DNA from 2 places in the Mycobacterium intracellulare ATCC 13950 genome. Region 1 is predicted to be linked to the other one. Evidence: predicted binding sites of a transcription regulator. Region 1 holds the regulator's gene; the other holds the start of a gene.
What was found. Region 1 encodes LexA, which represses DNA repair genes until DNA is damaged. Its sites were predicted from a motif close to CGAACANNTGTTCG; they were not measured.

Region 1 (6,441 bases):
GGGAATCGTGCAGGTGGGCTACGACGAACACCACACCCGCATCAGCGCCCGCGCGGAATGGGCGCCCGAGTTCGCGTTGCACGAATTCGCTTCGGCCGACGATGTTCTCGCCGCCGACCCGACGGACTTCCCCGACGACACGGCGCACTACCTGTGGGCCTGGACCGACCGGGCCGCCGGGGCGCTGCGGGTGCGCATGTTCGCCGCCAACCTCGGTGTGGCCGAAGACGAGGCGACCGGTTCGGCCGCGATGCGCATCACCGACTACCTGAGCCAAAACCTGCGGATCACCCAGGGCAACGGCTCGGTCATCGAAACCACCTGGAGCGCCGAGGGCTGGGTCGCGGTGGCCGGTCGGGTGGTCAACGACGGTGTGCGACAGCTGGACTGACCGGGGCCGCCGGCGGTCGCACGCTCAGCGCTGCCGGTGCAGCACCGCGGCCAGGTGGTCCTGCAGCGGCTGGCCGACCGCACCCATCTGCACCGTGTAGGACAGCTCATCGCCGTCGATGCGGAAGCAACGCCCCAGTCCCGTCACCTCTTTGGCCGTAGGCGTGAGGCCGACCGTCGTGGTGGACATCTGCATGTCGATGAGGTCGCCGGTGACCGAATAGGTGCCGACCTCGATCTCGGTGATGCCGCTCGGGTGGGCCAGCACCAGCTCGACGTGACCCGGCTGCGGCACGCGAAGGTATCCCGTCTCGGCGTGTAGCGGCTTGCCGTCGGCCACCGCCTTGGTTTTCTGGGCGTAGGCCAAAAACGGTTTGCCCACATGGGCGAACGTGACTTCTTCGAGGTAGTCGAACGGCGGGATCGTCGGGTACTTGCCCGCGCCCTGGCCGACCCACGTGCCGAGGAGCGGGGCCAGGGCCGCCAGGTCGGGATGCAACTCAGGGGGCATGCACCGAGCCTAGCGGGCCCCCCGGCGGGATCCGTCAGCCCGGCGTGGCCACTCCGCGGTGCTCGCGCAGCGCCTGGATCTCGCGCTCGAAGTCGTCGGCGGACTCGAAGGAGCGGTACACGGACGCGAACCGCAGGTACGCCACCTCGTCGAGATCGCGCAGCGGCCCGAGGATGGCCAGGCCGACCTCGTGGCTGGGGACCTCCGGGGAGGCCACGGCGCGCACGGTGTCTTCGACCTGCTGGGCCAGCAGATTCAGCGCGTCGTCGTCCACCTGGCGGCCCTGGCAGGCCCGGCGGACTCCGCTGATGACCTTTTCCCGGCTGAAGGGCTCGGTGACGCCGCTGCGCTTGACCACCGCCAGGACCGCGGTTTCCACGGTGGTGAAACGCTTTCCGCATTCGGGGCACGATCGGCGACGCCGGATGGCCTGCCCCTCGTCGGTTTCGCGCGAGTCGATCACCCGGGAATCCGGATGACGGCAGAAGGGACAGTGCATGACCGCTCCTTCACCGTGCCGACAACCGGGTACCGCAGAACTTTGAGCGTACCCGTGCGCTGACCTGCACGGCTAACGGAGCCGCCGTCCCCGGGGCGGCACCACGCGGGCCGCACACCTCACGGGCCGGAACCGTTGGGACACAACGATCGTCAGCCGATCGGGGCGATCAGCGTTTGGCCGGCAACCAGCGTCGGCGAGTTCAGATCGTTGAGCTCACGGATGCGATCGGCCACCGCGGCGGCCGGCGCGTCGGGGGCCACGCGGTGAGCGACATCCTGAAGCGACTCCCCCGCGTCGACCCGCACGACGGCGAGCCGGTTCGGGACGGGGGCGGCCGAATTCGTCGAGTCGCCGTTGAGCGCCTGCCCCACGTTCGCGACGAGGCCCAGCCACAGCGTGATCGCCCCGGCGGCGAGTGCCAGACCAACCGTCGTCGCCCAGGTGACGGCGCGCCTGCGGTGCGGAGCGACAGACATCGCGACCCCGGTGCCGTAGTAGCGCGTCGGGGCGCCCGCGGGCCGCGACGGCGCGGGGCGCCGCGAGCGGGCCAGGCCGTCCCTGCCGTACCGAACGCCCTGAACCGGTCCGTTGACCGGGCGCCGAAGACTGCTGGTGCGCGGCGCAAGCGTGTGGATGACTGTCATCTGCGTTCCTCCGGTCAACTAGCTCTCGCTCGTGTGTTCGACTCTAATCGCTTGTGTGTTCGAAACCCGAACATTTGAGCGAAGCGTGTCGCACGAGCAAAACGCTAGATCACACCACCGACAACTCCGTCGGCCTCTACCACTGTCACGAGGCACAAATACCCGGTCTCGGCAAGAGTTACACATTTGTGATTCGGCCGATGGCGGCGCTTTTCCGGCCCGGGACGCCCGGCGACACGCCAGTCGAACACATGTTTGATTCTTGTCGGCGGTGCGGCTACATTCAGTGCCATGGGCGACAGCAACGACACTTCCCCGAACACCGGCCCGGCCGCGGCGGACGGCCGGCTGCACTCCGTGGACTCCGCGCTGACCGAGCGGCAGCGCACCATTTTGAATGTCATTCGCGCCTCGGTGACCAGCCGCGGCTATCCCCCGAGCATCCGGGAGATCGGCGACGCCGTCGGGCTGACGTCGACGTCCTCGGTGGCGCACCAGCTGCGCACGCTGGAACGCAAGGGGTATTTGCGCCGCGACCCCAACCGCCCCCGGGCGGTCGATGTCCGCGGCGCCGACGACGACGTGGCCGCGCCCGCCACCGAGGTGGCCGGGTCGGATGCGTTGCCGGAGCCCACATTCGTCCCGGTTCTCGGGCGGATCGCGGCCGGTGGACCCATCCTGGCCGAGGAAGCCGTCGAAGACGTGTTCCCGCTGCCGCGCGAGCTGGTCGGCGAGGGCACGCTGTTCCTGCTCAAAGTGGTGGGCGACTCGATGGTGGAGGCCGCGATCTGCGACGGCGACTGGGTGGTCGTGCGCCAGCAGAACGTCGCCGACAACGGCGACATCGTCGCGGCGATGCTGGACGGCGAGGCCACCGTCAAGACGTTCAAGCGCGCCGGCGGTCAGGTGTGGCTGATGCCGCACAACCCGGCGTTCGACCCCATCCCGGGCAACGACGCGACCGTGCTGGGCAAGGTCGTCACGGTGATCCGCAAGGTCTAGCGGCCGGCGGCCCCGCTAGTCGGCCCGGGTGAAGCCGTTGGCCAGCGCGACCTCTTCGCTGGACAACCAGATCTCGGGCAGCGTGTCCTGGTACAGGTCGCTGCCGGGCGTGTAATACAGGCCGTACCGGGCGCTCGCCTTGATCGGGTAGCCGTCGGGCGCCTGGTACGGGTCGTCGAGTGGCAGGTGGATGGTCGGGCGCCCGTCCGGGCCCGCCAGCCCGTTCTCCGAGCCCTCCTCGGCGTCGTCCGCGGCGGCGTGCCGACCGCCGGATCGCTGCGCGGCGACGAAGGCCCCGGCCGCGCCTGCGCCGACCGCCCCGGCCTCGGCGGCCCCGGACACGTCGGGCTCCGCGGCGACATCGTCCTCGGGTTCGACTTCCGCCTCAGGGACCGCGACGTCGGGATACTCATCCTCGGGCGCGGCGGTTTCCAGGGCACCGGTGACGGCGTCGGCATCCGGCGGCGTGTGCGCAACGGCGACGTCGGGATACTCGTCGTCGGCGTACTCGTCCTCCGGATAGCCGGCGTCGGCGTAGTCGGCGTCGACGTAGGCGGCATCGTCGGCGGTCTCGGCCTCGGCGACCTCGGGAACGGCGTCGGTGTAGTCGGTGTAATCGGCCTCGGCATCGGGATAGTCGGCCTCCGCCAGCATCTCCTCCGAGACGACGGGGATGGAGTCGGTGTCGATCGCGTCGGGGTCTTCCTGCTCGACGCCGTAGTCGCTCTCCGACGGCGCCTGACGCTGCCAGCTGACCCGCGCGGTGGCCGCGGCATCGGTCGGCCGCTCGGGTTCGCGCGGCCCGCCCGGCGCGAAATGCTCGGTCGCGAGGTCGGGGTCCTCCGGGCCCCAGGGCGCGTCATACCCCTGGTCGGACGCATACCCGGCGGCGCCGTCCGCGCCGGAGCGGCGCCGGCGCCATCCGAACAGCGCCCACGCCACCACCACCAGCAGCACCAGGACGGGAATGGCGGCCAGCCACCACCACGAATGCCAGCCGAACTTGTCGGCGTGTGACGGCATGGCCGAACTGCTCGGCTGGTTCTGGCCCGAGACCTGAAGGCCGCTCAACAACGGCGCCAGGTTGGCCGGGTCGGTGCTGAACGTGTTCTTCGCCCGGTTCCACGAGATCTTGCCGCCGGTGAACTGCTGCGAGATCACGTCGCCGTCCACGGCCTGGTCGCCGACGGGCGCCCCCAGTTTGCCGGCCGGACCGCGCAGTTTGTCCCAGGCGGCCTTCATCGCCCCGCGCACGACGAACGCGCCGTGCTCGGCGGTACGGAAGATCACCGGTTTGTCGGCGGCCGAGAAGGTGCAGATCCGGCTGGACGGGCCGATGCCGCCCTCGGTTTCGTTGGTGACCGGGAATCCGAGGCCGCTGCCGACGGGCCCGCCGAGCGACTCGTATTTGGCCAGGATGTCGGTCTCGAGCGCGTTCGCGCCGGTCGCCGGGGTGAAGAACACCTTGCCGCCGGCGAAGTTCTGGACGATGCCGTCACCGCCGATGGGGGTCTGCCCGCCCTGCTTGGCACCCAGCGGTCCGTTGGGCCCCCCGGCCGCCCGCCACGCCATGTTGATGGCCGCGGTGGGATCGATCGCCACCTGCAGGCCCTTCAACTGGTCGGCCAGCCCCGGCGGTTCGGTGGTGAACTGCTTGGTCTGCCGGTTCCACGAAACCTGGCCGCCGCTGAACTTCTGCGAGGACACCTCGCCGTTGTAGGTCTCGTCGCCGACCGGAACACCGAGCACCCCGCCCGAGCTGCCCAGCTTGTCCCAGGCGGAGTTGATGGCGCCGCGCACCACGTACGGGCCGTGCTCGGGTGTCCAGAAAATCACCGGCTTGTCGGTGGCCGAGAAGGTGATCACCCGGCTGTCGGGGCCCGCCAGGCCCGGCACTTCGCTGATGGCCGGGAAACCCAGATCGCTACCGGCCGGCCCGCCCAGCATCTCGTATTTCTCGAGGATGGGCCCGTAGGCGAATTTGGCGCCGGTGGCCGGGGTGAAGAACATTTTGCCGCCGTCGAAGTCCAGGGCGAACCCCTCCCCGGCGGGGTACACGTCACCCTTGCGGGGGCCGAGCGGGGACGTGTCGCCGCCGGCCTTCTCCCACGCGGCCATCATCGCCGCTTCGGCGTCACCTATCGGGCTCGCGGCGGCGACGGGCCCCAGCAATACGGCGGCTAGTGCTGTGGTCGTCAGGCTGACCAGCGCGCTTCCGATCAGCTTGCGCATGTGACCTCTATGCACCTTCACCAAGCCTTCCAGCCTCCGGATACGGCTCTATCTGCGGCTATGCCCTTACCTGCATAACCGGCGAAACGGGCCGTTCTTCCGCGGGGAATGGACCCGCTCACGATCCGCCTTATCGCCGGGCTCGCATAACTTTGCTCCAGCCAACAAGAAATGCGAAGTCAAATCACGAATTTTACAAAAAGGGATACCACACCGATGTCGAAATGATGCCGGGCCACGGCCGAATCGCGACCATCCATGCGTCGGCGCATATCGCGCCCAAAGCCGGCCGGGATTTCATCAATCGAGCACTGCCACCGCGGCCCGCGGGGCGTTCGCCGACTGGACGACGATCCGTTAAACGAAAAGCTATACGCCGAGGCTGCGGCCGATGATTTCCTTCATGATTTCGGTCGTGCCGCCGTAGATGGTTTGCACCCTGGCGTCCAGATAGGCACGGGCGACCGGGTATTCGCGCATGTAACCATAGCCGCCGTGCAGCTGCAGGCAGCGGTCGATCAGGTGCACCTGCTTTTCGGTGCAATACCACTTGGCCATTGCGGCCTGCTCGGCGGTCAGCTTGTGGTCCAGGTGCAGGCGAACGAATTCGTCGACCATCATGCGCACCGCGGTCGCCTCGGTCGCCAGCTCGGCGAGCACGAAGCGGCTGTTCTGGAAGCTGCCGATCGGCTTGCCAAAAGCCTTGCGCTCCTTGGTGTATTGCAGCGTCTGCTCCAGCACCTGCTCCATCGCCGCGGCGGCCATGATAGCGATCGAGATCCGCTCCTGGGGCAGGTTCTGCATGAGGTAGATGAACCCCATGCCCTCTTGGCCCAGCAGGTTCTCGGCCGGCACCTTCACGTCGGTGAACGACAGCTCGGCCGTGTCCTGCGCGTCGAGCCCGATCTTGTCCAGGTGCCGTCCGCGCTCGAAGCCTTCCATCCCACGCTCGACGGCGAGCAGGGAGAAGCCCTGGGCGCCCTTGTCCGGATCGGTCTGCGCGACGACGATGACCAGGTCGGAGTTGATCCCGTTGGTGATGAACGTCTTTGAACCGTTGAGCACGTAGTGGTCGCCCTGCTTGACCGCGCGGGTCTTGATGCCCTGCAGGTCGCTGCCGGTGCCCGGCTCGGTCATCGCGATCGCCGTAATCAGTTCTC
Region 2 (6,441 bases), 620 kb from region 1:
AGCCCTTGAGCGCGCGCAGCAGCCGGATCGCGGCGGGGTCCAGAAAGTACTTGGTCCACTTCTCGTTTTCGTGCAGCAGCGCGGGCGCCCATCCGGCCTCGAGGTCCGCCCGCGCCAGCGCGTCGGCGTCCCGTAGGTGCACGGTCCGGATGCGGGCGGGGCCGGACCCGCCCGTGTCCCTTACGCCGCAGAACAGCACGACCTCTTGCAGGATGCCGTCGAACACCAGGCGCTGGAAGGTCAGCAGCGTGATGTCGCGGAATCGGCTCACCAGAAAGTCGCGCAGCGGCGCGGCGTAGGAGACCTGCAGCAGCTCGGCCGGCAGCACCAGGCCCACCCGCCCGCCGTCGCGCACCAGCAGTGTGGCGGCCACGACGAACGGCACCCACGCGTTGGTCAGCCTGGTCGGGCGCAGCCCCTCGCGGCGCATCAGCTCCAGGGCCGGGTCGCGGTGCTGCGACGCCCAGTTGCCGAACCGGATGTAGGGCGGATTGCCGGCGACCCCGTCCCAGCCGCCGGCGCCGGCTTCGGCGGCGCGCGCCATCCAGGTGAACAGGCTGTCGGTGTCGACGGGCGCGAACCGGCGGGCCTTGGCCGCCTCGCGCGCGATCAGCTCGACGCCGTGGGCCCGGTCGCTGAGCGCGGCCAGCTCGCGCAGGATCGCGCCGTCACCGCAGGAGGGTTCGACGATGTTGGGGCCGGCCTCGCGAACCCAGCGGGCCAAAAAGCGCGCCACCGGCGCCGGGGTGTAGTAGCCGCCGCGGACCTTGTCGGCCGAGGCCGCCGCCTTGCCCGCGAAGTTCATGGGCTTAGTATCTCGGAAAAACGACGGCTCACTTGCGGATCAGCAGGTCCCCGGGATCCGCGGCGTCGCGCGGGCCGGCGGGCTCGGCGGCGTAGCCGATGGCGATGGCGCCCAACGGCTCCCAGTCGGCGGGCAGGTCGAGTTCGGCGCGCACCAGGTCGGCGGCGAAGATCGTCGACCCGATCCAGCAGCTGCCCAGCCCGCGCACCGCCAGCGCGACCAGCAGGGCCTGCACGGCCGCCCCGACGGCCACGGTGAACATGGTGTGCTCGGCGTCGGTGCGGGCGGCGTCCGGATAGGAGTGGGCGCCGTCGGGAACCAGGATCGGGATGACGACTTCGGGCGCGTCGTAGAGGATCTGGCCGCGCGCCACCCGGCGCTCGATGGCGTCGGCGGGCCTGCCGTCGCCGGCGAGGTCGCTGCGCCACTTGTCCTTCATGCGGTCCAGCAGCCGGGCGCGGGTGCCCGGGTGCTGCAGCCAGACGAACCGCACCGGGCGGGTGTGGTGGGGGGCCGGCGCGGTGAGGGCCTCGGCGACGGCCGCCTCCACCAGATCGGCCGGGACCGGCTCGGCGCTGAACCGCCGCACCGATCGGCGCAGCAGCTGCGCCTCGCGGCGGCCCATGTCGATCGCCTCGGCCGTGCCGAGCCAGAACAGGTCTTCGGTGCCGGGCCGCAACAAGTCCCGCGCCGTCGAGCCGTCGTCGGTCACGGACAGGCCGCGCACCACCGCCACCGGCATCGCGGTCAGTTTGCCCTTGACCAGGTCGGCGGCCGCGGCGATCTCGTCGGCGATCGCGACCTCGGTGACCAGCAACTCGTTGCCGTGCTGGTCGAGCGCCCCCGAATAGCCGTGCAGCACAGCCAGTCCCGCGGCGCCCACCGCCGCGTCGGTCTGGCCGTTGCGCCAGGCGCGGCCCATGGTGTCGGTGATGACGACGGCGACCTCGACGCCGAGCCGCTCGCGCAGCGCGGCGCGCAGCGTGGCGGCGCTGGCGTCCGGGTCGACGGGCAGCAGGGCCAGCTCGTCGCGCCCGACGTTGGAGCCGTCCACGCCCGCGGCGGCCTGCACCAGCCCGATCCGGCTCTCGGTGATCAAGGTCTTGCCCTTGCGGGCCAGCACCCGAACGGCCTCGTCGTCGACCAGCTTGCGCCGCAGCCGATCGCGCTCCTCCGGGTCGCGGGGCGCCGGCACCAGCCGGCCCTCGCATTTGGACACCGCCTTGCTGGTGACCACCACGACGTCGCCGTCGCGCAGCCACGGCGCGGCCGCGGCGACGGCCGCGCCCAGATCGTCGCCCGGCCGGAATTCGGGCAGCCCGGCGACGGGCAGGATCTCGATCGCGGCGGCGGTGCCGTGCTCGCCGGGGGAGGGGGTCACGGCGCCACCCCCGCCAGCTCCAGCCCGGCGCGGACCATCGCGGCGGTCGCCTCGGGGTCGGTCATCACCAGCGGCACCGAGCGCACCGCGACGCCCTCGATGTCGGCGCCGTCGCCTTCACTCACCAGCCAGCCATCCAGGATGCCGGTGCCCCGACGCGCGCCGTAGTGGCGGCCGACGGCCTCGGCGGTGGACTCGACGCCGATCACCGACAGGCAGGCATCGGCCATGCCGCGCAACGGCTTTCCACCGATGATCGGCGAGTAGCCGACGACCGGGGCCTTGGACGCCCGCAGCGCGCCGCGAACGCCGGGGACCGCCAGGATGGCGCCGACGCTCACCACCGGATTCGACGGGGCCAGCAGGATGACGTCGGCCTCGGCGATGGCCGCTGTGGCTTCGGTTGTGGCGGCTGCTTTTTCGGCGCCGACGAACGCGAAGCTGTGGGTGGGCACCTGGGCGCGGTAGCGCACCCACCATTCCTGGAAGTGGATGGCCCGCCGGCCGCCGTCGTCGGGATCGGTTATCACCACGTGCGTCTCGCAGCGGTCGTCGGTGACGGGCAGCAGCCGCGCGCCCGGTTGCCAGCGGTCGCACAGCGCCGTGGTGATCTGTGACAGCGGGTAGCCGGCGTTGAGCATCTGGGTGCGCACCAGGTGGGTGCCCAGGTCGCGGTCGCCGAGTCCGAACCAGTCCGGCTGCACCCCGTAGCGCGCCAATTCCTCTTTGGCGTGCCAGGTTTCGTCGCGGTGCCCCCACCCTCGCTCCGGGTCGACACCTCCACCTAAGGTGTACATGCAGGTGTCCAAATCGGGGCAGACTCGCAGTCCGTGGATCCAGGCGTCATCGCCAACGTTGACGATCGCCGTCAGCTCGTGACTGCCGGCTTTCGTGTCTGGGCGCCCTTGCGTGTGAAACTGACCCAGCCCGAACAACTGTTGAATCCCCAGCAGGAAGCGGGCGCCGCCAACCCCACCGACCAGGACGGTGACCTTCACTTGAGCCTCACACAGCACGACAGTACTGCCCGACGAGCGTGCGGTGGTGGGCCCGTCGGGCCTGCCTCAAAGTCGGGGCTCCCCACGACTTGTGGGGAAGTTGTGAGCTATGTGATCAACACGCCGACGGCCCAAAGCAACAGAAACGCCGAAATTCGATCACGAGATGGTATGGAAATGCGCCGAAGTGCTTGACCCGGCAGATCAACCCGTGTCTAATCACATCAGTGTCATTTCCCGGTTGGCCGGCCGACTCCGGTGTCGCAGACCGAGATTCGATCACTTGTTCGAATTGTCTGTACATCAGAACAGTGGGAAATCAATCACTCTTTCTCAATCAAGCTGAGGAGGCGGACGACCGTATGTCTTACGAAACTTTTCGAGGCGCAATGGCGAGCACGCCGCACACCCCGATCGACTCGGCGCCGGCCCGACCCGCCCGGCCGCATTTGACCGTGGTTCCTGATGCGCCAGGCGCATTCGAGCCCGAGCCGTTGCCGGCGCCCGTCGCCGACCAGTGGCAGGACCGGGCGCTGTGCGCCCAGACCGACCCCGAGGCCTTCTTCCCGGAAAAGGGTGGTTCCACCCGCGAGGCCAAGAAGATCTGCCTGGGTTGCGAGGTGCGCCACGAGTGCCTCGAGTACGCCCTTGAGCATGACGAGCGCTTCGGGATCTGGGGCGGTCTCTCCGAACGCGAGCGCCGCCGCCTCAAGCGCGGCATCATCTAAAAGCCGCGCACCGTCGTTATTCGTCGTCGATCGTCGGATCGATGACCGATGGCTCAACGTCGAGATAGATGGCGACCTGGGCCACCAGGATTTCGTGCAGCAAGTCGCCGAGTTCGATGGTGTCCTTCGCCCGTCGCTCAATTGGCTTGCGGAACAGGACAATTCGCGCCCGCGTGGAGTTGCCGCGGATGTCGACACCGGCCGGGATCAACCGGGCCAGGGGGATCGGCCCGTCGGCGATCACCTCGGCCGGCCACTGCACGCTGTCGGGATCCTTGGCCGCGATCCGCGGAATCTCATCGACCGCCACGTCGAGGTCGGCCAGCCGGTCGTGCCAGCTCCGCTCGATGGGCTCGTAGGCCTCCAGCACCGCCATGTCGAACCGCTCGGCGCGGCTGCGCCACCCCGGCACGCTGGGGGGCAGCAGCGCCCCGCGCATCTCGCGACCCCGGCGGAACCGTCGATGGCCGGCGGGCCGGCGCGGAGCCGATCCGTCCGAAAACCGATCTCTTTGCGGGGAGCTGCGCGAATCGCCGCGGGATTCACTCATTGGGCCGATGGTAACGGTTGGACATCGGCGGCCGTCCGGTTGCGCGTGTCCGGCGCTTCGGCGGCGTTTGCGCACGATAGCCTTTCGAGCGTGAACGTTCCCCGTCGCTGTTGCCGGCCCGGGTGCCCGCACTACGCCGTGGCGACCCTAACGTTCGTCTATTCGGACTCGACGGCAGTCGTCGGCCCGCTGGCGACCGCTCGGGAACCGCACTCCTGGGATCTGTGCGTCAACCACGCCGGCCGCATCACCGCCCCCCGCGGATGGGAGCTGGTGCGCCATGCCGGCCCCCTGCCCACCCACCCCGACGAGGACGACCTGGTCGCCCTGGCCGACGCCGTCCGCGAAGGAGGTTCGGGGGATCGCGGCGCGCCGTACGGCGGCGCCCCAACGCCCGTGAACGGCTTCGCCGACCCGCACCTCCATCACGGCGGCACCCAGGCCACCGCGCCCAGCAGCAGCGTGCTCGCCCCGCCGGAGCATCGGTCCGGAAGGCGCCGCGGGCACCTGCGTGTGTTGCCCGATCCCAGCGACTAGGCGAATCCGCCCGCACCGCGGCTCGTGTTCTCTTCGGCCCGATAGGCTGACGGCCAAGAGTTCACGTCGTCAGGAGTCCCGCATGTCTCGGCCCGCCGCGACTGTCCACCGTGTCGTCAAGGCGTACGACGTGCGTGGTCTAGTCGGCGAAGAGCTCGACCAGCCGCTGGTCACCGATTTGGGCGCAGCCTTCGCCAGACTGATGCGCGCCGAGGGCGCCCGCCAAGTCGTGATCGGCCACGACATGCGCGACAGTTCGCCCACCCTGGCCGCGGCCTTCGCCGCCGGCGTCACCGGCCAGGGCCTCGACGTGGTGCGCGTCGGTCTGGCCTCCACCGATCAGCTCTACTTCGCCTCCGGGTTGCTGGACTGCCCCGGCGCGATGTTCACCGCGAGCCATAACCCCGCCGCCTACAACGGAATCAAGCTCTGCCGGGCGGGGGCCAAACCGGTCGGCGCCGAGAGCGGATTGCGCGTCATCGCCGACGACGTCATCGCCGGCGTGCAGGGTTACGACGGCCCACCCGGCACCGTCTCCGACCGCGACGTGCTGGCCGACTACGGGCAGTACCTGCGGTCCCTGGTGGACACCTCGGGGCTGCGCCCGCTGCGCGTGGCCGTCGACGCCGGCAACGGCATGGCCGGCCTGACCACCCCCGCGGTGCTCGGCCCGATCGCCTCGATCACGTTGTTGCCGTTGTACTTCGAGCTCGACGGCTCCTTCCCCAATCACGAGGCCAACCCGCTCGAGCCCGCCAACCTGGTGGACCTGCAGACGTTCGTGCGCGAGACCGGCGCCGACATCGGGCTGGCCTTCGACGGGGACGCCGACCGCTGCTTCGTGGTCGACGAACGCGGCAACCCCGTGTCGCCGTCGACGGTGACCAGCCTGGTGGCCGCGCGCGAGCTGGGCCGCGAGATCGGCGCGACGATCATCCACAACGTGATCACCTCGCGCGCGGTGCCCGAACTGGTCAGCGAGCGCGGCGGCACACCGCTGCGCTCGCGGGTGGGCCACTCCTATATCAAGGCGCTGATGGCCGACACCGGCGCGATCTTCGGCGGCGAACATTCGGCCCACTACTACTTCCGCGACTTCTGGGGCGCCGACTCCGGGATGCTGGCCGCGCTGTACGTGCTGGCGGCGCTCGGGGAGCAGGACCGCCCGCTGTCCGAGCTGACCGCGGACTACCAGCGCTACGAATCGTCCGGCGAGATCAACTTCACCGTGGCCGACGCCGCGCAGTGCACCGAGGCGGTGCTGAGATCGTTCGGCACCCGCATCCACTCCCTCGATCACGTGGACGGCGTGACGGTCGACCTGGGCGACGGCAACTGGTTCAACCTGCGCAGCTCGAACACCGAGCCGCTGCTGCGGCTCAACGTGGAGGGCCGCACCGCCGAGGACGTCGGCGCCGTGGTCGCCCAGATCAGCGCCGAAA

Region 2: a site for LexA is predicted at 3,461-3,474, ahead of cofD (2-phospho-L-lactate transferase). Genes of this name have one in related genera too.

What each region holds. Positions count from the first base shown of each region.
Region 1 covers NC_016946.1:3,679,105-3,685,545, forward strand. Annotated here, with positions in the region: gene OCU_RS41685 (PhzF family phenazine biosynthesis protein) at 1-391, shown strand, start outside; gene OCU_RS41690 (peroxynitrite isomerase) at 416-901, opposite strand; gene nrdR (transcriptional regulator NrdR) at 936-1,400, opposite strand; gene OCU_RS41700 (LysM peptidoglycan-binding domain-containing protein) at 1,553-2,047, opposite strand; gene lexA (transcriptional repressor LexA) at 2,339-3,049, shown strand; gene OCU_RS41710 (LGFP repeat-containing protein) at 3,065-5,281, opposite strand; gene OCU_RS41715 (acyl-CoA dehydrogenase family protein) at 5,651-6,441, opposite strand, start outside.
Region 2 covers NC_016946.1:4,294,750-4,301,190, reverse strand. Annotated here, with positions in the region: gene OCU_RS44775 (Eco57I restriction-modification methylase domain-containing protein) at 1-805, opposite strand, end outside; gene OCU_RS44770 (coenzyme F420-0:L-glutamate ligase) at 834-2,186, opposite strand; gene cofD (2-phospho-L-lactate transferase) at 2,183-3,184, opposite strand; gene OCU_RS44760 (WhiB family transcriptional regulator) at 3,574-3,912, shown strand; gene OCU_RS44755 (metallopeptidase family protein) at 3,929-4,351, opposite strand; gene OCU_RS44750 (DUF3499 domain-containing protein) at 4,553-4,999, shown strand; gene OCU_RS44745 (phosphomannomutase/phosphoglucomutase) at 5,082-6,441, shown strand, end outside.